Linked DNA regions of Thalassoroseus pseudoceratinae. The protein of the gene in region 1 binds, or shares a complex with, the protein of each later gene. Links are inferred from orthologs where the notes say so. Each region holds a gene or a part of one and is shown on either strand. Other genes may lie near its edges.

Evidence for each region.
Region 2: the proteins of hslU (region 1) and hslV are in contact, whole or in part, in a solved structure (PDB 1G4A), measured with the Escherichia coli proteins. The link is inferred for Thalassoroseus pseudoceratinae from one-to-one orthologs.

The regions. Positions count from the first base shown.
Region 1 is NZ_JAALXT010000006.1:201,566-216,540, forward strand. What follows is about bases 5,155-8,110. They hold hslU (ATP-dependent protease ATPase subunit HslU), read right to left. Parts: upstream 7,328-8,110; coding sequence 5,981-7,327; downstream 5,155-5,980. Other genes in these bases: G6R38_RS21410 (aminopeptidase), read right to left, coding at 5,155-5,878; yidD (membrane protein insertion efficiency factor YidD), read right to left, coding at 7,598-7,792; rnpA (ribonuclease P protein component), read right to left, coding at 7,831-8,110. Outside these bases: nickel pincer cofactor biosynthesis protein LarC, read right to left, coding at 1-541; G6R38_RS21395 (AAA family ATPase), read left to right, coding at 908-2,290; G6R38_RS21400 (YifB family Mg chelatase-like AAA ATPase), read left to right, coding at 2,462-3,997; G6R38_RS21405 (zinc finger domain-containing protein), read right to left, coding at 4,164-4,688; more of G6R38_RS21410, read right to left, coding at 4,757-5,154; more of rnpA, read right to left, coding at 8,111-8,211; G6R38_RS21430 (LOG family protein), read left to right, coding at 8,330-8,923; G6R38_RS21435 (ion channel), read left to right, coding at 8,966-9,985; G6R38_RS21440 (type IV pilus twitching motility protein PilT), read right to left, coding at 10,073-11,218; G6R38_RS21445 (Uma2 family endonuclease), read right to left, coding at 11,278-11,931; imidazole glycerol phosphate synthase subunit HisF, read right to left, coding at 11,951-12,808; G6R38_RS21455 (sulfatase family protein), read right to left, coding at 12,991-14,574; G6R38_RS21460 (outer membrane protein assembly factor BamB family protein), read right to left, coding at 14,711-14,975. UniProt on the Escherichia coli protein: ATPase subunit of a proteasome-like degradation complex; this subunit has chaperone activity. The binding of ATP and its subsequent hydrolysis by HslU are essential for unfolding of protein substrates subsequently hydrolyzed by HslV.
Region 2 is NZ_JAALXT010000003.1:685,597-700,439, forward strand. What follows is about bases 7,039-9,862. They hold hslV (ATP-dependent protease subunit HslV), read right to left. Parts: upstream 8,825-9,862; coding sequence 8,252-8,824; downstream 7,039-8,251. Other genes in these bases: G6R38_RS12790 (arylsulfatase), read right to left, coding at 7,039-8,066; G6R38_RS12800 (SufE family protein), read left to right, coding at 8,997-9,422; G6R38_RS12805 (aminotransferase class V-fold PLP-dependent enzyme), read left to right, coding at 9,473-9,862. Outside these bases: G6R38_RS12770 (GGDEF domain-containing protein), read right to left, coding at 1-830; G6R38_RS12775 (C45 family peptidase), read right to left, coding at 1,175-2,428; G6R38_RS12780 (aldehyde ferredoxin oxidoreductase family protein), read right to left, coding at 2,774-4,585; G6R38_RS12785 (alkaline phosphatase D family protein), read right to left, coding at 4,710-6,146; more of G6R38_RS12790, read right to left, coding at 6,192-7,038; more of G6R38_RS12805, read left to right, coding at 9,863-10,726; G6R38_RS12810 (hypothetical protein), read right to left, coding at 11,181-11,429; G6R38_RS12815 (hypothetical protein), read right to left, coding at 11,463-11,996; G6R38_RS12825 (DUF5906 domain-containing protein), read left to right, coding at 13,571-14,843. UniProt on the Escherichia coli protein: Protease subunit of a proteasome-like degradation complex believed to be a general protein degrading machinery. The complex has been shown to be involved in the specific degradation of heat shock induced transcription factors such as RpoH and SulA.

The DNA.
Region 1 (14,975 bases):
TCAGCGGAATGCCCTTCAGAAGTTCCGCCGTTCCCGGTGCCGGAACCGTACAAACGCCGTGATCGATCAAAATCTGCCCGCGGCCGGTCGGAACATGAGAACACACGATTTGTTCAGCGGCGAGCAAATCGAACCCCACCGCTGCCCCGACAATATCCACAATCGAGTCAATCGCACCGACTTCGTGAAAGTGCACCTGGTCGATCGGCATGCCGTGAACCGTCGATTCCGCTCGCGCCACATGCCCGAACAAGCGTTTGGCGAGGTCGCGTTGCCGATCGGTGAGCTCCGTCGCACCATCGATCAGTTCATGCACGTCGGCCAAATGCCGATGGGCGTGTTGCTCGGGATGTTCGACCCGCACGTACGTCGCTTTGAAACCGCCTTTGACGACCGTATCCACGTGCAACCGCACACCGTCGATGCCCAGCGAGGCAATTGCGGATTGAATCGCCTCCGCCGGCACACCGGCATCAATCAGGGCGGATAGCGTCATATCGCCGCTGATCCCGGTCGAACAATCCAAATAAGCGATCCGCACGAGGCACCCAACTCTCAGCCAGAATCGAACGAGCGATCGTTTCGCCGTCGAAAAGTAGAAACGTCAAAACCGGTGAATTCTACCTGCCCACCCAACGAGTACCAAGGTCAAAACTCCTTCCGAGCAGGTTCTTTTTGACTCCCTCTTTCCGTGACCTACTGTACTACTGGACTTCAATCACATCGACCAAGGCCATGGCTCCGTGTGCGTCTCGACATAACCCGCACCGTTGGCACTCCTTGCAACTTCCCGAACCGGAAGTTGGCCGCTTGACAGTCCCCAAAATTTCCGTTTGCACCTGTTTTCCACTGAGTGAAACACTCTGTTTGGATACCGAGTCCGTCACCTCCGTTCAGTGAGAATTCCATGCTCAGCGAAGACCTTTCCAGCCTGATTGCCGAACTTCGCCAATCGACCGGGATGGACACGCAAGAGACACAAACGTGCCCGTTGCCACAGGCGCAGACAGAGCATTCATCGACGCCGCCAATGGCTTGGTTTCCGCGAGAACCCAGGGATTTAAAGTCCGCTGGCGTCACGGAACCCACGATCGAAGCGCTTGCGTTGAAGTTTCTGCTCAACGCTGGTGTGGCGTCGGCTCGGAAAGTTTCCGAGCAAGTTCGGTTGCCGTTCGCGATCGTCAACGACCAACTCCGCCGCATGAAAAGCGAACAACTGGTGGCCTACCGACGGTCCGCCGGCGTGAACGACTACGAACACGAACTCACCCCGGAAGGCTACGAACGGGCCGGCTTGTTGATGAAACGCAGCAGTTACTTCGGAGCCGCTCCGGTTCCGTTGCAGGAGTACCGCGACAGCGTTACCAAACAATCCCTGTTGCGGGAACGACCCACGGAAGCCTCGCTGCGAAAAGCACTCGGAGACTTGCAACTCGGTTCCGAGGTCATCAGCCAACTCGGTCAGGCGTTGATGTCGGTGGCGGCGGTGTTCCTCTACGGCAACCCAGGGAACGGGAAAACCAGTATGGCCGAACGGCTCACGCAGGCTTTCGGCAAAACCATCTGGCTTCCCAGGGCCATTAGCATCGGTGGCGAAATCGTCCGACTGTTCGACCCGACAATGCACGAAACCGCAACACCGCCATATCTGGGCGAAGATGCCAAGGTCGACGCTCGATGGGTCTGCATCGAACGACCGACTGTGGTTGTCGGCGGTGAGCTGACGATGGAAAGCCTGGAACTTTGTGTCGACAACTCCACTGGTGTGCTCGAAGCGCCCGTGCAACTCAAGAGTAACTGCGGAACGCTCGTCGTGGACGACTTCGGTCGCCAACGCATGAGCACCACCGAACTGCTCAACCGGTGGATCGTACCGCTCGAAAAACAATACGACTTCCTTAATACCCCCAGCGGCAAGAAGATCAAAATGCCGTTCGAGCAACTGCTCGTCTTCGCAACCAACCTCGCCCCTGAAGAACTCGTCGACGAAGCCTTCCTCCGCCGCATTCCGTACAAAATTGAAGCCCGCGACCCGGACGAATCGGAATTCGTCAATCTCTTTGGAAAACTCGCCACCAAGATGGGCATGGAGTGCGACGAATCGCAGATTCAATATCTCGTCGAGAAGCACTACAAAGCCGTCGGCCGCACCTTCCGCTTCTGCCAACCCCGCGACCTGCTCAATCTGATGCGGAACTACCAACGCTTCCATCAATTGTCGAGTACTGTCACACCGGAAATCATCGACGCCGCCGCCAGAAACTACTTCGCCGTCGGCAGCGTGAGTTAGACCGAGTCCTGTTCGAGCGTTTTCGCCGCATGCCGACCGAATTGAACGCGCCGACAAACTCCACCGACACAGTTTTCGCGAACCGGCATCAATCCGGCTTGCTTGCAGTCGCGTTCGCCTCGCCGCACAATGATCAATGGATGATCACGAGTTCATCAAGGCGAAGCTCGAATGCTGGCGAAATTGCTGACGTATTCCCTATTCGGGATCGACGCGAAAACCGTTGAGGTGGAAGTTGATATCTCGCCGGCGGCTATGCCGAAGACCACACTTGTCGGTTTGGCGGAGGCGGCCGTTCGGGAGAGCACCCACCGCATCGAGCGAGCCCTCATCAACAGTGGCTACACGCGGCCGATTGACAGAATCGTTATCAACCTTTCACCAGCCGATCTCCCGAAAGACGCCGCCGGTTTTGATTTACCGATTGCGCTAGGCATCCTCGCCGCCAGTGGGCAATTGACATCGGACCGGTTCGACAACTACGCCGCCACGGGCGAATTGGCTTTGGACGGTTCCTTGCGACCGGTCAACGGTGCCCTCTCGATGGCGGTCGCCGCGAGACAGCAGGGTTGCACCGGAATTGTCGTGCCGATCCAAAATGCCCGCGAAGCTGCCGTGGTCGAGGGACTGGAAGTCATCGCGGTTGGTTCACTCGCGGAAGCTGTCGGCTTTTTCACTGGCGAGTTGCCCATCGATCCCGTCGAATTTTCCTGGACGAACGCTGTCTCCGAGCTCGGCCGATACCCCATCGACTTTTCCGATGTCAAAGGCCAAGAGATGGCCAAACGTGCCGTCACCGTCGCCGCAGCTGGCGCCCATCACCTGCTGATGATTGGTTCGCCGGGCACTGGAAAGACGCTTTTGGCTCAGCGACTCGGGACAATTCTCCCTCGTCTGTCCTCGGAAGAGAGCTTGGAGACAACACGAATCTGGAGTGCCGTCGGACGCTTGCCGACCGAGCAATCACTAATCGTCCTTCGCCCATTCCGCACCCCACACCACACGGTGAGCGAAGCCGGTTTGGTCGGTGGTGGCAGCACGCCACGTCCCGGCGAAATCTCATTGGCTCACAACGGAGTTTTGTTCCTCGACGAACTACCCGAGTTCAACCGACGTACGTTGGAAGTACTTCGACAACCGCTCGAAGAAAACACCGTGACAATCTCCCGCGCCATCGGCAGCATCACATTCCCCGCCAACATCATGCTCGTCGCCGCGTTGAACCCGTGTCCTTGTGGATTTCGCGGTGATCCTCGTCGGCAATGTCAGTGCAGCCCTCAGCAAGTTGAACGCTATATTCATCGCATTAGTGGACCGCTGCTCGACCGCATCGATATTCACATTGAAGTCCCCCCCGTCCCATTTCGCGAACTATCGAACACGACAACGGGGACCACGAGCGAGCAGATGCACGAACAAGTTGTTGCCGCCCGAGAAATCCAACGCAAGCGGTTCCACGAGCACCCTGACCTTCTCAACGGCAAGATGGCTCCCCGTCAGATTCGCAAGTTTTGTCGTCTCGAATCTGCCGCCGAAACGCTCCTTAAGAATGCCATGGAAGAGATGGGCTTTTCCGCCCGGGCTCACGACAAGATCCTCCGGATCAGTCGCACACTCGCCGACCTTGATCAGCAAGACCAAATCACGGCAATCCATCTCTCCGAAGCGATCAATTATCGGACGCTTGATCGTCGATATTGGCAGTAGCCCACTGCGCCGAGTTTCCGCCGACCAAACTACAACCTAAAGCAATCCAAACGCGACTTATCCTCTCTCAGCCAGTTTGAAAAGACACACTCACCGAAAGAGCGAAATCGTGTTCGTCTTCTCGTGGCATTGATCGGTGCAAATAGCATTGGTTGTCTCAAAACCCTCACTCTTGACCTTCGAGTCGACTGAGGAGTGTGGCACGTTGTTGTCGATATCGTCGTTCTGCTTGTTCGTATAGCTCGGCTTTTCGATACGCGTGAATGCTCATTGCGATCCCCGCCGTGACAAAGATCACCCCGAACAACGGAAAGATTTTGGCAAAGCCGACGGGAATCTGTGAAGTGATCCCGAACGCGAAGATTGTCCACAAGACTCCGAAACCTGAGATGACGACCCCGCCGATTACAGTCCCACCCTTGGTCGGCACATGGGTATGGCCGTGCTTGCCGGTAATCATCAGCGATTGCCGCTCGGCCTCCCATTCCCGATCGAGTGCTTCAATGTCCTTATGTTTTGTGAGTTTAGCGACTTGCTCACGAAGATCGTCGATCACTTCCGTGAATCGCGTATTCTGAGTTCGGTGGACTGCAAGTCGCGAATCACAGTGCGTACAAGTCACATAGTTCGCCCCTTCCGGAACCTCCAGAGGCGCTCCACAACTATTACATGAAATGGATTCGAGTCTCACAGCCCTACCCTAGTCATCGACATTGCCTAGCTGATATTGGAAATCACCACTATTGACAATGTACTGTTCTAGTCGTCGAGTCCTACATTTAATGGTTGCAGATCGTCGGGAACAAATCGCCCGTCTTTGCGGATGAGTTCGCCATCGAAATACACATCTCCACCACCATAGGCAGGAGTTTGAATCAACACTAAGTCCCAATGCACACGACTTCGATTGCCGTTGTCGGCGTCGTCGTATGCATTGCCAGGAGTGAGATGGAAACTCCCACCGATTTTCTCATCGAAGAGCGTGTCTAGCATTGGATGCTTCACATTATGATTTGTCCCGAGCGACCATTCGCCGATATATCGGGCCCCTTCATCGGAATCGAGAACGGCGTTAAGCTTCTCAGGTTCGTTGTCGCAGGTCGCCTCAACAATTTTTCCGTTTTCAAAACGGAACTGAATGCCTTGATAGACAACACCCTGATAACGAGACGGAGTGTTATAGGCGATCGTGCCGTTGACGCTATCGCGAACCGGTGCTGTAAAAATCTCTCCATCGGGAATATTGCACTGCCCGGTACACGGGATCACAGGGATATCTTTGATCGAAAACTTAAGATCGGTCCCCGGCGCGGTTAAGTGGACCTCGTCGGCTTTTAACATCCGTTCTTCAAGGGGTTTTAGGTCTTCCGCCATCTTGGCATAGTCGGTCGTACAGACATTGAAGTAGAAATTTTCAAAGGCATCGGTACTCATATTCGCGGCTTGCGCAAACGATGGTGTGGGGTATCGTAGTACGACCCAGCGAGTTTTCGGGACCCGAACTTCGATATGCACCGGCTTCCACCAATGCTCCTGATAGAGTCCCATTTTGTCTTGAGGAACGTCGGCAAATTCATTGGAGTTTGCCGATCCACGCACACCGATGTAGGCATCGCATTTCGACATCCGATCGGCTTCAAGTTGACCAATCAATGCCATCTGTTTTTCGCTACCCGTCTTGTACAGACTTCGCAAGATCGCATTATTCTTCCAGGTGACTAGCGGAATCGCCCCGCGTTCGGCTGCTAGTTCGACAAGCTGACAAACTAGGTTCGGTTCAGGAAGATCAATCGCTTCAATTAGAATTGTCTCACCGGCTTGGATCCGACAACTATGATCAAGCAGTGTTTTTGCGAGAGTCTTGATTCGCGGGTCTTGCATGGTCTTCTCTTGATTGTTTTGGCTAGTACAAGTCAGATCGTGCTAGGACGTGTCCTAGCCGACCACTAGAACTTGTCCACTCTTTGAAACATATCAATTCGTCTATAAGACGAACTTACTGAGGTCTTCGTCTTCGGCAACAGACTGCAACCGCTGTTTGACGAAATCGGCATCCACCACGATCTTCATCGAACCGTCGTCGGGAGCACGGAAACTCACATCTTCCAAGAGACGTTCCGTCATGGTGTAAAGGCGACGGGCACCGATGTTTTGCGTGGTTTGATTCACACGGTAGGCGTAGTCCGCGAGAGCTTCAATGCCGTCCTGAGTGAACTCCAATTCGACCCCGTCCGTTTTCAGCAAAGCCGTGTATTGTTTCGTGAGCGACCCGGTTGGCTCGGTGAGGATACGAACAAAGTCGGCTTGCGTGAGGTCGCTGAGTTCCACGCGAATCGGAAAACGCCCCTGGAGTTCCGGCATTAAGTCCGACGGTTTTGAACGGTGAAACGCTCCGGCGGCGATGAACAAAATGTGCTCGGTCCGGACGGACCCATAACGGGTTTGAACCGTCGTCCCTTCGACGATCGGAAGCAGATCGCGTTGCACACCTTGTCGGGAGACATCAGCAGAGCGTTGCCCTTGCTCGCTGCCACAGACTTTGTCAATTTCGTCGATGAACACCATCCCACTTTGTTCGGCGAGTTGAATGGCTTCCTCATGGACGGCGTCCTGGTCCATCATGGCTTCGGCTTCCTGATCTGTGAGGACCTGCCGAGCATCTTTGACGGGAAGTTTCCGCTTCTTCTTTTGCTTGGGAACCAGTTTGTCCATCATGCCTTGGAGATCGATGTCCATGTTTTCCATGCCCATCGGACCGAAAACTTGCACGCTGTTGCCACGTTGCTCGACATTGATTTCCACTTCCCGATCTTCCAACTGCCCGTTGCGGAGCATCCCAAGAAACTTTTCGCGGGTACGCTGATGACGTTCGCGAGCAGCGGCCACTTCTTCTTCTGTTGTTCCTGAGAAATCCGGTGGCGGAATGAGTTCATCTAGAAGGCGTTGCTCGACCCGATCACCGACCTTGTCCTTAAGTTCCTCGCGTTTCTTGTCGCTCACCAAGTTGATGGCCGCATCGAGCAGATCGCGAATCATGCTTTCGACATCACGCCCGTAGTAACCCACTTCGGTATATTTCGTCGCCTCGACTTTGATGAACGGAGCCCCCGTCAAGCTGGCGAGACGGCGAGTGATCTCGGTTTTCCCAACACCGGTCGGGCCGATCATGATGATGTTCTTCGGCGTGACTTCCTTGCGAATCTCCGGCGAGAGCCGACTCCAACGCCAACGATTCCGCAAGGCAACGGCAACGGCACGTTTCGCGTCGTGTTGACCGACGATGTGTTGGTCCAATCGGGCGACGATTTCGCGGGGAGTGAGTTCGATCATGAGTCATTCGATGGTCAGAAGTCAGTAATTGGAAGCAACTCCCGATCTTAACGGATTCCATCGCGCATGAAGAGGCCTCGCCGAACTAAATTGCGGAGAGTCCGACGAGGCTTGGGGGGTTATTTGAGCCACCGATTGTGCCACGTTTTCCTCTCAATTGCAACAATGAACCTTGGGAATCGGTGGGGACAAACTGGCGAATCGCGACTTCACCTGGGATTCCTGTCAAATGCGTTGAGCTTGATATGTGGAATTTCGTCTGGCCATCGCTCACGGCGGATCGTAGCCACCGGGATGAAATGGGTGACACCGCAGAATCCGCATGACTCCCCGCCACGTTCCGCGAAGGATGCCGTACTTTCGGACGGCTTGGATGAAGTACTCACTACAAGTCGGCGTGAACCGGCACGAAGGACCGAGCAACGGACTAATGAAGCGTTGATATCCCCGCACGAGGCCAATCATCACGGCCGCGATTAATCGCTGAATTCCCCGGAGCAAACTCACGACTTGGCATCCCGATCAACGGACGGCAACCGTTTGGCTAGCCGACGCGCGGTTGACTTAAGCGACCGTTGATAATCTGCCAGTGTGGCCCCGGAGTTCTGACGAGGAATGAAAATCATGTCCATTCCGGCTGGCAAGTCGTGCTGCGACAACCGAAACGCTTCCCGCAATAACCGTTTGAGTCGTCCCCGCCGGACCGCATTTCCATGCTTCTTAGAAACACTCAAACCAAACCGCGTCTGCCCTGTCGGATTGATGCCTCCAAAAATCAGCAAGTGAGCATCCGCCGCCCGCACGCCACCGGCATAAATGCGGGCGAAGTCCTGCGACCGCCGCAACCGTTGGTCTTTCGAAATGCCGAAATGGGGAGAAGTCATCGTCAGTTCACTTTATCAGTCCATCGGGGAATGCACGATCATATGCTAGCACTTCCCGAGTCGCTCAACTATCGTTCGGTTCGCTGAAATCTTTGAACAACGTCAGGACACAAGTCAGATGAGTCAGCCAATCAAAGCGTTGTGCGTGTTTTGTGGTTCCAGTTTGGGAGCGGATTCCGTCTACAAGGAGGCCGCTCAGGAATTGGGTGGCGAGATTGCCCGGCGGGGGATGCGATTGGTTTACGGGGCCGGAAACATTGGCCTGATGGGTGTGATTGCCGATGCGGTGCTGGACGCCGGTGGTGAGGTCGTCGGCGTGATCCCCGAAGCATTGCTCAAGAAAGAAGTGGCCCACCAATCGCTGACGGAACTCATCGTCGTTGAAACCATGCACCAGCGGAAAGCGAAAATGGCGGAACTGGCCGATGCGTTCGTCGCCATGCCCGGTGGATTCGGCACGTTCGAGGAGTTCTGCGAAGTGCTCACATGGAATCAACTTGGCGTGCACGACAAACCATGCGGTTTGCTAAACGTCGCCGGTTACTATGATTCACTGTTGGCATTGTTCCAGCGAGCTGAAAACGATCGTTTCCTACGCCTGGAACATCACCAAATGGTCCTCACCGCTGACTCGGTCTCCGATTTGTTTGTGTGCCTCGCCAATTGGCAACCGACACCGCAGAATAAGTGGATCGACCGAGACGAGACGTGAATTGAAGAGCGATCGGTTTTGACTGACGGAGTGTGTGATTTGATGTCTGTGCTGATTTATGGAATTGCGGGCGCATTGATCCTGCTGGTGGTATGGGACGCGTTCATCACGGTGTTAAGCACGTCAGGTGGCGGGCCGCTGACCAACTGGTGGACGCAAAACATCTGGGGGGCTCTGTTACGGATTCATCGACGCCGGTCGATTCACGGCATCCTCGGTTTGACGGGTCCAGCGATGTTGATCGGGGTGATCTTGCTGTGGTATCTGTTGCTCAGCGCGGGCTGGTATTTGATTTTCGCCGTCCACCGTGACTCCGTCATTAGCAACTCGACCGGCGCGGCGACGGATCTGATGCAGAAGTTCTACTTTATCGGAACGACACTTTCATCGGTGGGTTACGGCGACTACGTGCCATCGACATTTCCCTGGACCCTGATCAGTAATCTGGCGTCGTTGACCGCAACCCTCGTCATCACCACGGCCTTGTCGTACTTTCTCCCGGTGCTCTCGGCAGGGATCGAACGCAAACAAACCGCTGAAGCCATCTTTGGAGTCGGTCAATGCACCGATGAATTCATCGAAGCGGCCTGGGTCGGACGATCGCGTGGCACGTTGGACAACTATATTTTGAATAGTGTTCTGAGCCGGGTAGACCAACTCTCCCATCGGCATTTGGCGTATCCGATCCTCCACTTCTTTCACAGCCCCTCTCCCGATAAATCGACGAGCCGGGCGATTCTCTTGCTTTCCGATTCGATTTTTCTTGTTGGCAAAGGAACTAACATCGAAGACCGTCCACCGGCAAGCCTACTCCGTTTGGCCGAGCGAACAATCGACAATTATGTCGATTTAACCGACAGTGGAGTCGCCAGTCCCGAGGATGGCAATTCAGATGAATTTCCAGACTCCCTATCGCTCGAGGTCCTGAAAAACCACGATCTCAAAGTTGTCTCGGACAAGGAATTTCAAGCCGCCACCGCAGAATATCTGCCGAAGCGAAAACGGTTAATCATGCTTTGCGATATGGATGGTTGGGGTATCGACGACGATCAACGCTGCTAACAAGCGAAAAGACGGTCGCCGATCGAAACGTGATCTGGCAACCGTCTTGAGGAATTCGCGTGTTCTTCGGTCGTAATTCGACTGCGTTTACAGAATCGCCGCCGCTTTGACGTCGATCCCTTTGAGCATCATCTTGAGTTCGTCGGGATTCGGCGAGATTTCGAAGGCATCCGCTCGGCTGATAAATTCTCGGTCGATGAAGGATTTCAGACTGTCGTTGAATTGCTGCATCCCTTCGTCTTTCCCGATGCGAATCGCCGCCGCAAGTTTTTCGTCGGTTTCTTCCCGAACCAATTTGCGGACGGTCGGGTTGAACCGCATGATTTCCACGATCGGCACCCGCGAAGGCACATCGACGATCGTTTTGAGCAGTTTTTGACCGACGATCGCTTTCATGTTCATCGCCATCGTCGCGCGAATGGCTTTGTGCATCATCGGTGGGAACAGGTCGAGAATACGGGCAATCGTCCCTGGTGCGGAACTCGCGTGAATCGTCCCAAACACCAAGTGACCGGTTTCGGCAGCGTGGATCGCGGTTTCGAATGTTTCGCGGTCACGCATTTCCCCCACCAGCATGATGTCCGGGTCTTCCCGCACCGCGTGTTTCATCGCCACGTGGAAGTCGATCACATCCTGCCCGATTTCCCGCTGATTGATGAGACACTTATCGGAGGTGTACACAAATTCGATCGGGTCTTCGATGGTTAGAATGTGTTTCCGGTAGTTCTGGTTGATCCAGTCGAGCATCGACGCAATGGTGGTCGATTTCCCGGACCCCGTCACCCCGGCGAGCAACACCATGCCTTGATCGTATTTACAAAGTTCTTCCATGACCGGCGGAAGAAACAATTTTTCGAATGGCGGAATCGAGCGTTCGATTTTCCGGGCCACCATCCCGACTTTGCTGAGTTGGGTCATCAGGTTGATCCGGAACCGCCACGGTTCACCGTCGGAAATCATCGTCTTCGCGAAGTCCGCCCCGCCATCACGGTGGAAAATGTCCAGGTTCCGTTGGTCCATCATGGGGAAGCAAAGTTCGATCATTTTGTCATTGTCGATCGGGTCCATCTGCAATTCCCGCAGTGCCCCCTTGATCCGAAACACCGGCGGACGACCAACTTGCAGGTGAATGTCGGAGCAACCGTGCTTGATCGCCAGCCGAAAGATCTTGTCGATCTCGATTTCTTTGCCCGGTTCAAAGGTCGATTCGGTCCATTCCGATGCCAAAACCATAACGTGAATCCTCAGAAACCCGATTGGGGGAAGAATATTGTTGTCGCGACGCTATTAGATTACGCCGAATTGTCTCGTTCATCCAGTAATTTTCGCAACCGTTCGACCTCAGCTTCCGCTTCGGCGCGGGCATGGGCTTCCGTTTCCGCTTCGGTTAACAACTCGTGACGCTCAATCGAGTCGAACAATCGTAGCCGTTCCTCGGAGAGCGCCAAATCAAGGCCGAGTTCGCGGCACTCCAGGCGGCCGGCGGAATTGGCTTCGATTGGTTCATACTCGTCGTCAACCAACCGGTATCCCTGCAACGCTGGAGAGAGATAATCGGATGTGGGGTCGAACAGAAAGTATTCCGCCACCCCCATTTCCGCGTACTGGCGGAGCTTGAAAATGCTGTCCTGTCGCCGGGTCGAACGCGATGTGATCTCGAACACAACATTCGGGACGCGATTTTCGACCCATGTCTGGAAGATTCGCCGTCGTCCGGGTTCACAGTCCTTAACCACGAACACATCCGGCACCACGAAATTTCGCGGCACCCCCTCTTCCGGATAGACCAGCAAATTGCTGCCGACGTACACTCGTCGTTCGCGGTATCGCAACTTGAGAATGTCACGCAACCGAATCATCCATTCGATATGGATTTCCGTCTCGCCCATCGGTTGGCCGTCCGATTCGGGGTAATCGATGTCCGTCAGCGATTCGGTCGAACTCATGGCGTGTTGACCTTCCGATTCAAGAGAGGACCGTTTCCAATCGCACCGGCACACCGGCGGCAGCGAGTTGGCGTTTGGTTTCGTCGATCGTGTATTCCCCGTAATGGAAGATGCTAGCGGCCAGAGCGGCACTGGCGTTGCCGTCGGTCAGGGCTTCCACCATGTGATCCGGCGAACCACAACCGCCGCTGGCCACGACGGGAATCGTCACCGCATCCGAAACTGCCCGCGTAATTTCGATGTCGTAACCATCTTTCGTGCCATCGGCGTCCATGCTGGTGAGAACAATTTCGCCCGCTCCCAATTGTTCGACTTCCTTCGCCCAAGCGACGGCATCCAACCCTGTCGGCAACCGACCGCCGTTGATGTGCACGTCCCAGTAGACTTCCGATTGCCCATCGCGACTGGCATGCGGACGGACTTGAAGATGCTCCGGCCACTTGTCTTTCATCTCGGCCGGTTCGTTATCGATCGGCACCCGCCGCGGATCGATGTTCACCACAATACACTGACTGCCGAATCGCAACGCCGCTTCGCGGATAAACTCTGGTGTCTTCACGGCAGCGGAGTTGATTGAAACTTTATCACAACCGGCTTTGAGCAGCGTGCGGATGTCGTCCAACGTGCGAATTCCGCCCCCGACCGTGAGCGGCATGAAAATCACTTCACTCGTCCGACGGACCACATCAAGGATGATCTCGCGTTCCTCATGGCTGGCGGTGATATCCAGAAACACCAACTCGTCAGCCCCTTCGGACTCATACCGAGCGGCAACTTCCACGGGATCGCCCGCATCCCGCAGGTTGACAAAGTTGATCCCCTTCACCACCCGACCGGCGTGAACATCGAGACAAGGAATAATCCGTTTGGCAAGCATGGCGACTTCGTTTGTTGAGATACGTCCAAAACTTCATTTTACTCGACGAACCGGCGTGGTCAACGAGTGATCGCAAGACGAATCGTAACCCAAACCGACAGCACGACACATCAAACCACGTCAATTCTTAAGTTAGGTCCTATTTCAATGACACCAAGCTTGAATAGTATTTCCGGAAACGATCACTTCGATTTCGTTGCCGACTTCTGGACTGCTCGTTCGCGTCTTCTCGTTTTTGCAGCGTTGGTCCGTGTCTTCTTCGAAGATTGCCCCGCTGGCTTTATCCGCCGATAATTCTTCTTCTCCCACGGAACATTTCGATCGAACAGCTCACCATATTTCTGATAGTCGTTGTAAGGAACGGCATTCGCTTTCCAGGCATCGAGCTCCGCATCATACTTTTCTCGCATCGCGCGAAGCATCGTCAAGCGGTTTGGATCGCGAGCAAGATTCGTCATTTCAAGTGGATCAGTTGTTAGATCAAAGAGTTCCTCGGTTGGTGCCATCGTTTCATCGCCGTACCACCAATACGTATACTTCCAACCGTCTGAGACAACACTCAGGCTATGCACTGGAAGTTTGTCAAAAGTATTCATCAAGGCTAAGCGTTCACGAACTTCTCCAGATGGATTCTCTAACAACGGTAATAGACTGACACCATCCATGTTTTTAGGAATCGGCAACCCTGCTAGTTCTAAGATTGTTGGTGCAAAGTCAACATTCCCGGTGAGTGAAGAACACCGTCGCTGTTTCCCGGCGGAGGCACTTCGAGGATCATAGACAATCAATGGCACACGGGACGACTCCTCCATCGGCAAGACTTTTGATCCATACCCGTGGGCTCCACAGATATAGCCATTGTCGCTCGTATAGAAGATGACAGTATTGCCAGCAACGCCTTGCGCATTCAGTTCATCACGAATCATGCCTAGTGCAACATCGATCGCATAGACTTGTTGAAAGTACTTCGCCATCTCCGCGTCGTAGTGCGTATCGTATTTCCACTCTGTGAAACGAGGATACTGGCGACCTTGCTTGCTTTGCTCGGAGAGATGCGTCCCCGCCTCACGGCCAAAATTCGCGGGTCTCGTAAACTTTTGACCGGCGTAGACATGATTGAACTTGGGATCGGGCGTGGCCGGCTTGTGAGGTGCTTTGAAACTAATCGACAAACAGAGTGGCTTTTTTTGTTTCGCCGCTTCGCGAATCGCATCTTGCGCGAATGCCCCATAGGACAATGTCGAGTGTGGATAACGCTCGGCGTATTTAGCCATCGACTTATTCCTTGCAGTCGCATAATACGTCTGCCCGGGACCGCCACCCCAAATATCGAAATCGTCTTCACATAGTCCTTTTCCCTCGACAACAATACCAAACTTGCCAGCAAACGCCGTTAGATAGCCAGCCTGACGCAGGAGAACGGGATAAGACTTTTTCCAAGTCTGAGGCTTCATATTTCCATGAGTGAAATTCGTACCCGTCTTGTATTCATACATCCCAGTAAACACACTTGCACGGCTCGCCATGCAAATCGCAGTGGTGTTATAGTGCCGATCAAAAATGACACCATCCCGCCCCAAACGGTCCATCTGCGGCGTTTTGACCTCGGGATTACCATAACAACCCACCGACTGAAGATTCTGATCGTCCGCGAACAGAAAAATGATATTCGGTTTCTCAGCGGCATGGGCAACCTGCTGCCAACTCGCTGTTTGAACGAGTATTGCAAGCAACAAATAGACTAAGCGCATTGTTCGATTTGTCATAGCATTCTCTTCAACAGACCTGTATTGATACGAACTAACCTTGTCAACCCACTCCAAAAGCACTTCCGTTCATCATATTAATTGCCAAGCCTTGAAGCACCATCCCACACGAGTTGAACAAAGACCGATCCTTCGACTACTCTTCGGTTGACGCACCTCTGTCTTCGGTCTCGATGCAGATAATTTCTCTCATGGTATGTGCATAGAAACGATTCTTTGCGTATGTCAGTGGTGCTAGTGTCCATGTCTCCCCACCTGGCCCAAGATCGTTAATAGCCACTAGTGCATCTGGAGTTAATGAATCGACTCTCGCATCAATCACATAGACAGTTCCTGTGACAACAGGAAAGAAGAGATAATGGCCGACTCTTGTGGGACTTGCTGCAGAGATATGCCCCCAA
Region 2 (14,843 bases), on another replicon or contig:
GTTCCAGCGTCGGCACGCACCATTCCACACAGTTTCGCCAGGAATGCTCCGACCATTTCAATTGGCGAATCATATTGCCGATCTGTCACGTTACGGAGTTCGAGCATCTCCCGAGTTAAGCGATACTGATCTTCTTTCTGTTCGAACGCATAGAAACGTTCGACATTGCCAGCGATGTTAGCCGCCAATCGGCTTGCCAGTTCAATCTGTTGTTCTTTGGCGGCATCGGCTGGATACAGATTCGTTGTCAGCAGAATCCCGGTCAGTTCCGATTTCTGGCCGAGCCCGATGAGATAGAGATGCTTGACCTTCGTTTGGTCGCGAGTTGCAAGTCCTTGAAAAAGTCGAGTGGCTTCCAGTTCATCGCCCGTCAGGTGCAATACACAACCGGGGAAGAGCCGTTCGATTAGGCTTTCGTCAAAGACCAGACGATTCACAGATTCGCTCGACAGTTGATGATGTCGGCAAACGTGTCGCTCTGGCTCGTCGATTCGAACCAACGCTGCAAAGTCTCGGACATCGTCGCTCGCAAACCGCTTGAGAATCAAATCGAGCCCAGATCGGATCGTCGATTGTGAAACAAACTCGCAGAGCAACCGATTCTCCATTCGCGTCAGCTCATGCTCGGCTTGGATGTCACGCTGTTCGTCTCGCAGGGTCTTGAGTTCTTCGCTGTTGGTTCGGTATTCGCGGTTAGTCTGGGCAACGTAGTGGAGGTGAAGTATGTACTGGATCAGACAAATCAATGCTAAAACGACAACGAAACCACCATCGAGCATTCGTTCAAGAATGCCGGATAGATTCACCGCGATCGCATGACAGACTAGCATTTTCCCCCCAATCACATTGCCGAATCATCAAACTCAACTGGTTTGAGCATGAAAGGCACAGGGAACACTAGCATGGAAATTGTTACATGTTCGCGATTCCTAACGAAGCATTCCCAGCGTTTTGAAATTTTTTCCCTGCATAATCCGCATTCTCCGTAGAACCGGAAAATGCAATGCATATGCAAGACGCTGGTCGGTTGAATCGAACCGTGATCTCGCGGATTTTGAACAGTTTCGGCGTGTGGTGAACGTTCGCAGTCTGTAGTGAGGACAACAGAAAATGCCGGTGAGACCGCCTTCGGTCTCACCGGCATTCCACGAACAAATTGTGAGCCCCAACTCGACTAATTTTCAGCAATCGCAGGCTCAACCGTAGCGTCACCCACGGGCACATCCAGCAGGGCCTGCAATGCAATGGCGGCCATCGCTTCCTGGAACTTTAACAGCGTGTGGGCTGGCGGGGTTGTCTTTCGCCACTGCGACAATTGAACGGTTGTCCGATCGACGATTTCCTTTTCCGCCCGAATTGTGCGACTCCAAATCTGATTCAGATGACGAGTCTGCAGAATCTGTTCATTGTCTGACGCGTAGTTGGCCTGGCGGATCTCGTAGACCGCCGCACACAGGTGGTCCATCTTGATTTTTCGTTCTGCCAGTCGCTTGGAACGTGCCGTATTGACCCAGAACGGGACAGCGACAGAGAACACTGGTTCTCCCAACATCGTCCACATTGTTGTCAGATCGCTGCTCTCACCATCCCGCACACCTTGAAAAACGGCCGCAGAAACCGTGTTGAACCGGTTGATTGTCGAACGGGTATCGACCACCGGCATCAGCTTTCGATTCGGCGTGACGACATTAATGCCATCCGAAAGATCACGGCTGCAAGTCTCAAGGAAAAATCGGTAATCGATCGTTCCGGTCTGCTCGAGCTCCTGACGTAGCAATCGCTCAGCTCGCAGGTAACGATTGCCTGAGTAGACCTTTTCAAAACCACCCAGCTTGAGCGCCTTCGGTTTTGAGGCGGTCATGGAAAAATTCGAACGGACGATGAAACCCTCAGGAGCAGTCTGGGGATCGTTCGCATCAAATTTGGCGAAACTTCGGTGACCAGCTTCGTAGAGAACTGCCGCGCCTTCGGCATCGATCACGGCAAAGTTGGCTCGTGTTCGCCGACCAGATTGGTTGGTTCGATCAAGAAGCGTCTCAAAATCGGCCGCCGTGCGACAGGTCTGCAACGCCTGTTTCATAAACCGGCCGTTCCCGTAGCCCCGTGAACTACCACGAGGCAGGTCCTTGGAAAGCGAGTTCTCGATGCAAAAACCGGCCTCGTTCATTCCCATCCAAATTCGGTCGGAATCATGCTGATCCACAACCGCGACGCATTGCAGTTCACCGTCATCGAAATAACGGACATCGTTCTCACGGGTGCTCGTGTCACGATTCTTCCATAACAGCGGACGTTGATCCGGAGTGACGCGGCCAGAAACCACGGCAATCGTGCAACCCATGCACCGTGTCTGGACAGAAAAAAACGCACAGACAAGACCGAGCATCCCAAGAATGGCATGAACGCTCCCTCGATTCAGTTTTGCCATATCGCCTCCCCAGTCGAATCATTCGAGTATTGAGAGTTAAGACCGATCTAGTATAAGCATATGCGATTTTGCAGGTTTTGCAAAAGCCCAAGTTGATCCGTCATCATGCCGTGATCAGCGAATCCCCGATCTTTAGAACCGGTTTCGACACCGAAGCCTGGCAGGTCGTCGGTATGGTTTTGGGTGTAAGTGGTTTTGTCAAAATAGGTTATGTGGTTTGCGTTTCATCGGGAGTGTTTGGTGCGGACGCCAGCGAATGAAGGTTTAACGGCAACTTTGAAAATTTTTCCGGAAAGGCGGTTTTTGGCTCAAGTGCGACGTCAGTTATGAAAGTCTCTGTTGAAGTCAGAGATCGTTTTCAATCGAAGCAACTAACGAAGGAGGCAGCCAACCGTCGTCCGTCCAACCGCGGTGTTTGTTATAATTGGTGATCAAATGCTGTAGGTGCGTACTTGAGAGCCGTGCACCGGCGCTTGCTCCATCTGGCAATTCGTCCTTGAGAAATCTGGGCGGGAGCGTGTCTTCGGCGGGCGTCCACCCCTGTCGGATATTGAAGAGTTTTTTCGCCGTGACGATCCGACACGCGGTCTGTTTAAGTTCGTCAGCAGACATTCCCCAACCGGTGACGGGGCGTAGCAGCTTGCTCAACTCCTCGAACTGATTTTCGAACACACCTCGCAGGAATTTGCAGAGGATCAGAGAGTCCAAGACGGCGGCTTCGTTCTCCGTACGGATTGCCGGTTCCACAGCATCGGGACTGAGTTCAAGTCGATCGACTTGTGTTGAGAAATCGACTTGGTACGCCCCCGATCGGTTGTGGTCAGCCCCCCGGGTTCCCACAGCAAAACCGAGTGCCATGGTTTGGAGCGCTCGCGGTTCGTATCCGGGAATCTCTAATCCTTTGACATGCGGAGCAAATTCGGCCGACTCCGGTCCGATCATTTCAGCCAACGCCCGCGTTCCCAACGCCAGTTGGGGACCGATTCCCTCGCCTCGACCAATTGCGCGGATCGCGGATAGAAGAGCATTTCCATTTCCGAAACGTAGGTCAGGAACGTCCCAAAGACCTCGCTCCGCACATTCCATCGCAAAGGCGATCGTTCCTCCGGTGCTGATCGTATCGAGACCGAAGTCATCACAAAGCCGCGATGCTTGCAATACCGTGTCCGGATCAGAGATCCCGCAGAGGGGCCCTAGGGCGAACAAGTTTTCGTACTCTAGACGAACTCCCGCCGCGTCGTCATCCTCACCGGGATTGTGATAAATGTGTTCACAGCCAATTGTGCAGGCGGCACAACTCGACTGAGTTTTTCGCCGCGACTCGTTGATGGTCTCGGGAGCCAAGCGATCGGATTCTGCAAACGAACCCGCTTGAAAATTCCGTGTTGGCAGGGTTCCCAACCGATTGAAGGTCAACAGATTCGCAACAGTGCCCAATTCCCGATACTTTGCGGTTGCGGGGCCGAACGATCGTCGGGACAGATCACGACTCAAACGAATCAACTCGTCGGGGTCGGCGTAGTTCGTCGTCAGATTCCCCCGTACACCAATTGCCTTCACCAGTTTTGAACCCATGACCGCACCGAGACCGCCACGTCCCGCATGACGACCCTCGTTCGAAATGGTCGCGTATCGCACAAGATTCTCACCAGCCGGGCCAATGGCTGCGAACCGCCAACTAGAACCGAATCTGTCAATCAGCGACTTCTGGGTCTGGGGCAGAGTCTGCTGAAGAAACTCGGGTACCGGTTCAAACCGTATGTCATCAGACTCAATTAAAACCGTTGTGAGTGACTCGGCTTGTCCGACAAGAACGAATGCATCGTAACCGGTCTTCTTAGCTGCAATCGCGAAGTGCGATGAAGAAAGGGAATCGTTGATCCTGTGGGTCAGGGGGGATTGAGCCAGAACTGCGAACTTCGCCGACGTTGTCAGAGGACTGCCAACAAGCGGGCTGAACACAAAGATCAATGGAGCGGCAGGTTCGAGCGGCGACTGTCCAACTCGCGATTCCCGTAACAACAACCAGGTGCCCAGACCGACACCACCAAGATAACGTCGAAGGATGCTCGGAGGGATCGCGACGGATTCTGTCGATTGGTCGGTTAGATCGATACGCAGATAGCGACCGTGATATCCATAAGGTGCTTTTGACATACCACAATTGTAGCAGAATGAAGCTACAGTCGCTCAACCAAGCACGTTACAAGGTAAATTCGTCCCCGGAGATCGCCAGCGGCGGTACTATCTTGAAGAGTTGTAGACACTCGAAAGACTTCAACTAGTTTTCGACGTCGGCTGACTTGCTGACTTTGTAGAGCGATGTGCCTTCGTCATTGCGAAAATCAATTGTCAGGTTGGGCATTGAGTCAACCGTGACAAAGAGAAAACCACCAGAAGGTTTGGCATAGTGAAATGGCTGCCTGACCTTTCCTTCAGGGTCGGTACTATTCTTCGCCCCAGGATAGGACCCGATGATTGCATTTTCGTCATTCAACGCGCCACAGGAAAACTCTTCGATTCCAAGGGGATGGATACTGTGATACTGCCAATGACGATCACCGCAAAACACCATCACATTTTCGAGTTCATTGTCCTGTAACCATCGAAAGAACGCATCCGCCTCATGGCGGAAGCCACCGAGATTGGCGTGATTATCTTTCTTGTTTTTGGAGTCTGGTCCGACCATTGGAGTCGGCGAGATCAAGACTTTCCAAGTGGCGTCGCTCTTCTTTAGAGTTGTCTGCAACCATTGCTTTTGTACGGGACCCCATAGCGATTTCTGAGGACCATCTTCCATTCGATTCGGTGATCGATAGTCACGCCCCTCTAAGAACCAGAGTTGCAGATGCTTGTGGACGCGATGCGTGCGATAGGTCGGTGACGCAAGATCTCCCGCTGGCAGAATCGGCATTTGTTCGCGAAACATCGCAATGCCCGTGTCAGGTGATGGCTTGCGATCAGACTTGAGATCGGAGTCGTTGAATCGATAGTCATGATCGTCCTTCAGCCAATAGGCAGCGGTCTGACCGTAGAACTCGACCAGACGGGGCAACCGAAATTGCTCATGCCACTTTTCCCGAAGCTCTGGTCGAGTTTTTGCGGCAGTCTTCGCCGGGTGGTCATAGTAGACAATGTCACCCGTGCCAATGAAAAAGTCTGGCCGAAGTTTGAGCATTGCAGAATAGGCGGGATACCCAAGTTTTCGGTCTTTCTCAGACGCCAGTTTGCTCTTGCTGTTCTTTCCATACATAAAGAAAGCATAGTTCTGGCAGCTACCCATAATGAACGAGGCCTTTTGGTCCGACGTTTCTGCCGGCAGTGTTTTGAACTCACGGATGGGGCCGCTCTTGGTATTTGACTTGTCACTTCCGAAGTGGAGCCGATAGAAATACCGAGTTCCGGGATCGAGATCAGTTAATTCTGCGCGGACAATATAGTCATCGTCTGGTGTCGCCTTCAGCCAATCGGTCCGATTCGTTTTCTTGAAGTTCCGCGAGTCGCTCCATTCAAAAAATGCCACACCGTTTGCCCCCGGAACGTCACCGGATGGATCCAGTTTTGGCCCTGGGATTGCTGTGAGTCGAGATTGTAGCAGCACGCTCGTTGCTGTTGGTTCTCCCGCGAATTCTCCCTGCGCGTGAAAAACGTCATCTGCATGAACATGGACACCAGAAATTAATGAGAGAATTGCTATAACGAGTCGGCTGTATTTCATCAGGAGTTCCTCATTTGTTTGTGGGTCGCGGCTGCGGTGGTTGGGCTATTGCTTCTCAGCGGGGGTGACTCGTTCTACGTAGACATAATAGGCACCAACGATTTCGTTGCCTTCCTCATCGAGAAACCATGTTTGCATTGTCGTCGGTCCAGCTTCCAAATCCACGTTGAATTCGACTGATTCTCCGTTGGATTGTGGCGATGCCGCTTTTGATGTGTCCCCGATTTTTAGTTTGGCCGAAGCGATTGGCAATGCACGCCCTCTCAGCAACTGCCCATCAGTGACCTTCGTCATGGGAGCATTTGCATTGAGCCTTAAATGGCTCTCGCGTGGCCATCGTCTAAGTTCAAACGTGTAGGTTCCCGGCTCGGCCACCGTGAGATGCCAAACTCCGTTCTTTCTCACGCCGCGACGAATCTGCTGCTGTTGGTCGACGAAGACATCAAGCCATTCACAGGCTGTTAGCAACATTGGGTTTTCCGCGTCGTGACCGATGATGACTCGTTGCGGTTCGAATACATCGCCCTTGACACCATCCCACCATTCGTCGAGATGTTGTTGCATCCGCTTCACGACGCGAGAATGAGTTGCGGCAACGTTATGATCTTGATGCGGGTCGGTTCGCAAATCGTACAGCCGTTGATTTTCTAACAGACGCCAATGCTTCCACAAAACGGCGGCACCGTCGCGATGTGGGATCGCGGGGTTTTCACGAGTGTAGGTGACTTTGAATTGCGGCATTCGGCTATAGTTGATGACTAGCATTCGGTCAGCCAAGGCGTCTTGTTCACCTTTGAGTATTGGTGCCAAGCTAATCCCATCAAGGTGGTTTGGAATTGATGAAATCTGCCCAAGTTCCGCTAGGGTTGGTAAGAGATCTTGGACGTGTACGAGACTGTCAACATCACGAGGCTTGCCAAGTTTGCCATTCGGCCAACGAATGAAACATGGGACGCGATGGCCGCCCTCCCAAAGTTGAGTCTTGTGTCCTCGCATACCAGCGTTGAAATAGGTGTCTCCGAATGTGCTGCCGTTGTCGGTCAGGAATACAACAATCGTGTTGTTAAAAAGATCGTTCTTTCTCAGAAACTGATCTAGCTGGCCCATGTTCTCATCGATGTTCGCCCCCATTGCGAGAAAACTGATCAGGGCTTCTCGTCTAGCAGGGGTAAGATTCTCGACGATCTTTGGATTCTTTGCGATTACGTCCCGAATTGGTTTGCGATAATGGTCTGGGACAAAATGAGGGGAGTGTGCGGCGTTAAGAGGAATATACGCAAAGAAGGGCGATTGCTGAGTTGGCTGGCGTTGCATCCACTTCATTGCTTCGCGGAAGAAAACATCCGTGCAATAACCGTTGTAGGTTTCGCGGTCGCCATTGTGAATATACGTATCATTGAAGTAGTCGTTGTTCCAATAATCCGGCACACTGTTGATATGTGAAGACGGGAACCATAGGGCTTCTTCAAAACCTCGGTCTTCTGGTCGGAATGGATAGTTGTCCCCGAGATGCCACTTTCCAAAAATCCCAGTGCGATAACCGGCGGACTGAAAGATGTCGGCCATCGTTTCGAGTTCGGGACGCAGCAGCGTTCGTCCGCTACTCACATTGATCGCACCGTTACGGAACGCATCCAACCCTGTTAGCAGTTGCCCACGGGTCGGTGTGCACATTGGCGAGACATGAAAGTCCGTGAGGCAGACACTCTGTGACGCGAGGCGGTCGATGTTCGGAGTTTCCGCAATCGGATTGCCGTGACAAGAGAACTCACCATAACCTTGGTCGTCGGTCATCACGATGATGACGTTCGGCCGAGATTGGGCCAACGCCTGGATTCCACACGTCAGCAGAGATGCAACAGCGAGGAAGTTTACAAGCCAGTGTTTGGCGTCGAAAAGAGTTGATGCGGAGGCTCGCATGTGTTGGCTTTCAATCAGTTGTGTTCAGTCGATCCGATTCCAAAGGGGGGCTGAATCGCGATTTAGAAACGCTCATCTCAAGTAGGGCGTTGGGTGTTTAATCCTCGTCGATGACTGTTGCAAAGAGTCGAACATGACGTCGTTGGAAACTGTGACTCGCGAGGATTGACAACTTTGAGCACCCGTTATTCGTCGCTTGGCAGTTCCTCGATGATGATTGATTCATTCGTGAAGACGTCGATTTCGGCGGCGATTTTGAGTCCTTCACGGACGATTTCCGTCGCAGAAAGATCGGAATGGCGGTCCAGAGCACGGGCGGCCGCCGTCGCATATTGACCACCGGACCCGATGCCGACAATTCCGTCGGTCGGTTGCACGACATCTCCGTTGCCGGAAAGAAGCAACGTCCGTTCCTTGTTGGCCACAATCATCAACGCTTCCAGCCGTCGCAACGCCCGATCCGTTCGCCAATCACGGGCCAATTCGGTAGCGGCTCGCGTGATATTTCCGGGGTAATCCTTGGCTTTTGTCTCAAAACGCTCAAGCAGGGCGAACGCGTCGGCAGTCGAGCCGGCAAAACCGACGAGCATGCTTCCATCGAGTACCCGCCGAACCTTGCGGGTATCCGATTTCATAACGGTATTGTTGAATGTGACCTGTCCATCCGCACCCAGGGCCACCGTGCCACCGCGTCGAACGGAAAGCACCGTTGTCGATCGCCAAATGTCTTTTTGTTTCGGGCGCGGATTTCGAGACATGAATTGATCCCTGTGGTTGTGGTCCAGTTTCGTCATTGTTCAGGCTAGCGATTCGGGTCAACATCGGCAACTGGCGTAACTGTCCCTTGGACCATGCTCGTGGGATGCCTAGAATGCAGACATGCAAGACAATCATCCAACGAATTCCACTGAGAAAGATCGAACAGCACCGATGTCGGAAATGACAATCGAGGAATTGATAGACGAATTCCAGTTTCTAGGCGATTGGGAGGAACGTTGCGACTACCTGATCGACATGGGGTTTGACCTCCCCGAAATGCCATCAAGCGAGAAAACCGAACAAACCAAGGTGCATGGGTGTCAGAGTAATGTGTGGCTGATCACCCGCGTGCGAACCGAAGACGGCCGCACAACTCTCGACATCATCGCGGATAGCGATGCAATGATCGTCAAAGGGTTGATTGCGGTCCTGCTAACTCTGTACTCCGGCAAGTCTCCCGCGGAGATCCTCGATATCGAGCCACGCGAAGTCTTTCGCGAATTGGGTTTGGATCGACATCTGAGCCCTGCTCGGAAAAATGGATTGAACGGCATGGTTCAGCGAATCCGCGAGTTGGCTGCTCAGGTGGCGGCCTGAATCGACCGCATTGTTACGATGTATCTCCCTCCTCGAAAAGTCCGATCACAATGAGTGTCTCCACGTCTGTGTCCTTCGATGTCGAAGCCATCCGCGCCGAATTTCCGATCCTCGGAAAACCGCTGCCGAAGGGACGGCCGCTGGTCTACCTCGACAACGCTTCGACGACGCAGAAGCCACGTTGTGTGGTCGACAAAGAACGAGAAGTCCAGGAGAACTACTACGCCAACGCCTATCGCGGCGTATACAAATTTGGTGCCATGGTGGACGACGAATTGGAGTCCACGCGAGAGAAAATCCGAAAATTCATCGGGGCGGCCGAGGTCGAGGAAATCGTCTACACCTCGGGAACGACGATGGGAATCAACCTGGTCGCGAACGGTTGGGGGCGGAAATTCCTGAAGCCAGGTGACGAAATCCTGCTGACGGAAATGGAACATCACGCCAACCTTGTACCATGGCAGTTTGTTGCGAAGGCCACGGGAGCCATCGTCAAATTGACGCCACTCACCGAAGACGGTCGTGTCGATCTCGGGGCGTTTGCGGAGCTACTCAGCGAACGCACCAAAATCGTCGCCATCACAGGGATGTCGAACGTCCTCGGCACGATGCCTCCAATTGAGCAAATCACCAAGCAAGCCCATGCCATCGGGGCTGTTGTCCTCGTCGATGGAGCGCAAAGCGTGCCACACGGTGCGACTGACGTGCAATCACTTGGCGTAGATTTTCTCACGTTTTCCGGTCACAAACTCTACGGTCCGTCCGGAGTTGGTGTGCTCTACGGACGACGGGCATTACTCGAAGACATGGACCCGTTCTTGTGCGGCGGGCACATGATTTCGCAGGTCTTCGACGATCACAGCACCTGGGCGGAGATTCCCGCAAAGTTCGAAGCCGGGACGTTACCAATCACCCAGGCCATTGGATTGGGGGCGGCGATTGATTTCGTAAGCGAGATTGGTTTCGATGCCATCCACGCCCATGAGCAAGCCCTGCTGGAGCACGCCACCGAGCAACTCAACTCCATTCCTGGAATGAAGATTTATGGCCCATCTCCTGAACACAAGGGGGCCATTTGCAGCATGACCATCGACGGGATGCATCCGGAGGATATGGCGAATCTGCTGGACCGCAAAGGAGTGTTTGTTCGTCATGGCCACCATTGCACGATGCCGTTGCACTCAAAGTTGGGGCTGTCGGCGACCACTCGCGCCAGCTTCGCCATCTATAACACAATGAATGAAGTGGACGCTTTGATTGACGCCATCCACTTCGCCCGAAAACGACTCCGATTGACCGACTAATCCGCGAAAATCGACCGATTTCCTGACGGCAGAAGTCTAACTTTCAACCTGATGTCTTGTCATTGGGAATCAATGTCTTGCTCGGTTCTGGCTGAGGCTCACTCGGCAGACCGGATTCTGATTTAGTTTCTTCGATCGACCGGGACGCAGCTGGTTTGCCCTGTTCCGGAGCGATCGGAATGCCAGAATCCTCAAAAGTCGGTGTATCGTTTTTCCGGGTCCCTCGGCCAGGTGGTGTCGGAACCGGCTCGTTTCGTTGACGAAGACGGTGTTCCCGAATCGCCCGAGTTTTGTTGGGGCACTTCGATTTCACAACGCAATTGATGCAACTCGTCGATCAATTCACGTTGGTATGATGGCCCAACCGAATGCTGTCTGGGACGCGATTCGTGTTGTGGCGAGCGGTTGCGTCCTCTAGACGGGCGTTAAGGACGTTCCTGATCACGGTGATGGTTCAACGTTCGTCGGCCGCGATCAGGCCCCGATACCCGACTGCGGAATTCTGTAGCTCCAGCGACATCGATGTTCCCCAACTCCATTGGGATGACCGAATCCAATATCCCACACCAACGGGAACCATCGATCTCAACAGGAGCGACCATGACGGCATCTGACTGGTCCGCGTCTGGATTTGTTCCTCGATACGACGATTGCTCGTCTGTGTCGTGGCGAGTCCGTTAATGGAAACGAGAAGTTTGACCATCACGCGGAGCCGTTGCCGACCGTATTTGGCGAATCAGTGAGCTTCGTTGGAGGCGGCCTCTGAAGAAGGCGATGTCGGGGCGGAGGCCGGTTTCTTGGGGTGTGGAATGTTCATCGCGACGATGACGATCGAGATAATCACGCCAACAGTACCAACCCACATCCATGGGCTCGGTTCGGTTTTGCCATGGTAGATCCAGGCACTCACCAACGCATTGATGGTCACCGCTCCGCCAAACACGATCGGCATAACTAATCGCGAATCCCCCTTCGAAATCACCAACGCACTCGTCAGGCATAATGCACCGAACGCCCCAAGGCAGCCAGCGAGGAATCCCCATTGCAGTGCCGGCCATTGGTCACCTTTGAACGAGAAGTCATCGCCCTTGATCGACATCGCAATTGAACCACCGACAATGGCAATGACCAGATAAGCCAGACCAATCCCCAAATAGGGTTTGAACCCGCTGTATGCCCCAATCGGGCTCCGTGCCTTCCCGAGAGTCGGCCCGTAAATTCCCCAAAACAAGGCGGTTCCCAATGCAAAAATAATCGGCAAATACTTCATCAAACGTGTTCCTTCGTTGTCCAGTCATGCCAGAAAGATTGAGTCAGACTATGGGCCAAGAGCGCTCAGCCAGATTGAGTTTTTCCGCGACATCCTATCGCTTGAGGTCGACCTCGACCAGTGTTCGCGGCAGTTCATCGGCTGTCAAATCCGTTGAGCCAGGAAAGAATCAGCACTCTCCGTCATTCCGGTCGGCCACTGCTCAATCAGAATCTCCATACCTCACTGTCGCTCAGACGGCAAAGTGCCATCAAACTTCCCTCCAGCCCAGGTAGGGGAACCACACAAGTCGACCCATCGACCAATTAGCACGCGAGGCGACAAAGCGTTGCATCATCAAACGTTAAATGTGGAGACTTGAGAAAGTTGCGATTGCTTGACGTAAGCGTCCTGAAATAAATGACTTACGCAACCCAGGGAGCGCAGTGTCGCGAGAGACTCACGAGACGGAATGTCCGAACCTGATCAATGCAGTAGGGCAGAACGTCGTTCCGAACCCAGTAATGTCGACCACAGAGCAGGGATAAGACGACTGCGTTCATGTGCAACCGATCAAAAAATCCCCAGTTGGGCATTCGCAGACCTGGAAAACCAGATTCGAACTGATTAGACTTCGTGTCGAACATTCAACCACAGCCCAAGTGGCGGAATTGGCAGACGCGCTAGGTTCAGGACCTAGTGGGCTTAACGCCCGTGGAGGTTCGAGTCCTCTCTTGGGCACTATGGTATGAAAGGACTTACGGCAAATCGCCGTGAGTCCTTTTTTCGTGATGTTGCTCATTTGGTAGCAAATTGGTAGCAATATTGCCGTTGTGTTGCTCAGGTGTGGCTGAGGGTCAACCTCGAATATGGCTATTTCGGGAAGATTGCCGCGAGCTAAAAACCGGTAGGAGAACGTCGACTTCCAATTACAACCGTTGCCTCTTCAATACCGTGACACACGTGCGGATATCGCCACGAAAACGTGAAGAGGTAGCTTTCGTGAGGTTCACCCCCACGTGCATGGGGACTTCTTTGTCAGCCGTCAGGCCGCCTTCGTCGCGAACGGTTCACCCCCACGTGCATGGGGACTTCGAAATCGGCCAGCAGCTCCGAGAAAGCGTCAGCGGTTCACCCCACGTGCATGGGGACTTCGAGCACACCTTCCGAAAGTTTCAAAAGGATCACGGTTCACCCCCACGTGCATGGGGACTTCGTCAAAGCTGGCATTTTTTTTCCTATATTTCACTTAAATATGCACTCTAGTAGTATGTAGGGAAGTGATTCTGCGACTGTCTTTTTGAGTCGTCAGAATACCAGAGTGACAGATTCTTTCTGTTCTGTCGCGTAACTGTCATTCCTTTACAGTTTTCGACCGCCCGAACTCGCTCTCTGCGTCAAAACCGGGCAGGCAACGCAATCGCCGACCGTCAACTCTGATTACGGCGGCGGAACCCATTTCTTGAGCGGCTGTCCCTGAATTCTAATTTGACGGCCGGCAGCTCGAATCTATTTCGCGAATCTCGACCTCCGAGATCGCTCTTTTCCCCAGCGAGCGACCAGATTCCGCTCGCGCAACTCGTATGGAGAGTAGCATGGCTACTGTTACAGAAGTCCTCCACAATTTTCTGAAGAACGAGAGTGATAAGCATCATTCTCCAGACATGCTTAAACGCATTGAGCCTGGCATGGAATGCCAGATCAACGTGTCGTCTGCGAAAGGTGAACCTGTCGAAGGTCGACGCAACACTTACACAAATGGTTCCTATAAATGGTGGAATATTCGAATTCCGAAAAATGCTGCCTCCACACCGGAACCACCTGACTACGAAATGACGTTCCCCTTAGAACTACATGCTGAAGCGATCGGCACGACTGGCTGGAACTATGAACTTAGGGAAAGCTGGTGGGTCGGTTTTGACTTCGATGCTATTTCTGGACATGCCGACGGCTTCGGCGTGAACGACGCTGAGCTAGCGGAAGTCAAGAAAAATGCAATGGACCTCGATTATGTCGAGGTTCGTCGCTCAACAAGTGGAACCGGCTATCACCTTTACGTTTCCTTTGAGGACGTGGAAACCTCAAATCATACAGAGCATGCTGCGGTCGCTCGATGTGCACTCAGTAAGATGGGTCAGGATTCTGGCTTCGATTTTTCGCAAGCAGTCGATGTTTGCGGTGGCAACATGTGGGTGTGGCACCGAAAGGCCACATCGGAAAATGGCGGACTGAGCCTGGTCAAGGCTGCATCGCGTAAGCTGCGAGTGGCCGATCTACCAGCAAACTGGCGCGACCACGTCGATGTTGTCAGCAAGCGAAGGTCGAAGGTCCGACTACAGGGAGTTTCAAATGGCGATATCGATGACTTCGAGTCGCTAACTTCGGCGAATACTTCAGTGACTTTGACAGATTTCCACAAAGCTGTCATCGACGCTCTCAGCAAAACCGGATTCTCGACTAATTGGGAGCCGGATCACGGCCTAGTTCAAACACACACTTGTGCCCTGGCAAAACTGTTCAACGGCGACAACGCACGAAAAGAGCTCGGGCTATCAGGCGTCTTCACTACGAATTCTGAAGGGACCGATCCCAGTACGCCGAATTGCTTTATGTTCCCACAGGAAGATGGCAGTTGGCGAGTTTTTCGGTTTGGTCCAGGTACCGAAGAACACGGTTCGTGGAATCAAGACGGAGCCGGTTGGACATGGACCTATTTCAACCATCGCCCAGACCTCCGGACGGCTTCTCTCGCTGTCGGCGGTGTAGAGGACACTGATGGAGTCAGTTTTCATTTCAGAACAGCTGCCGATGCGCAAGCTGCTTTGACTCACCTTGGGACAAGCGAAAGGATTCCTGAAAAATTCCTAG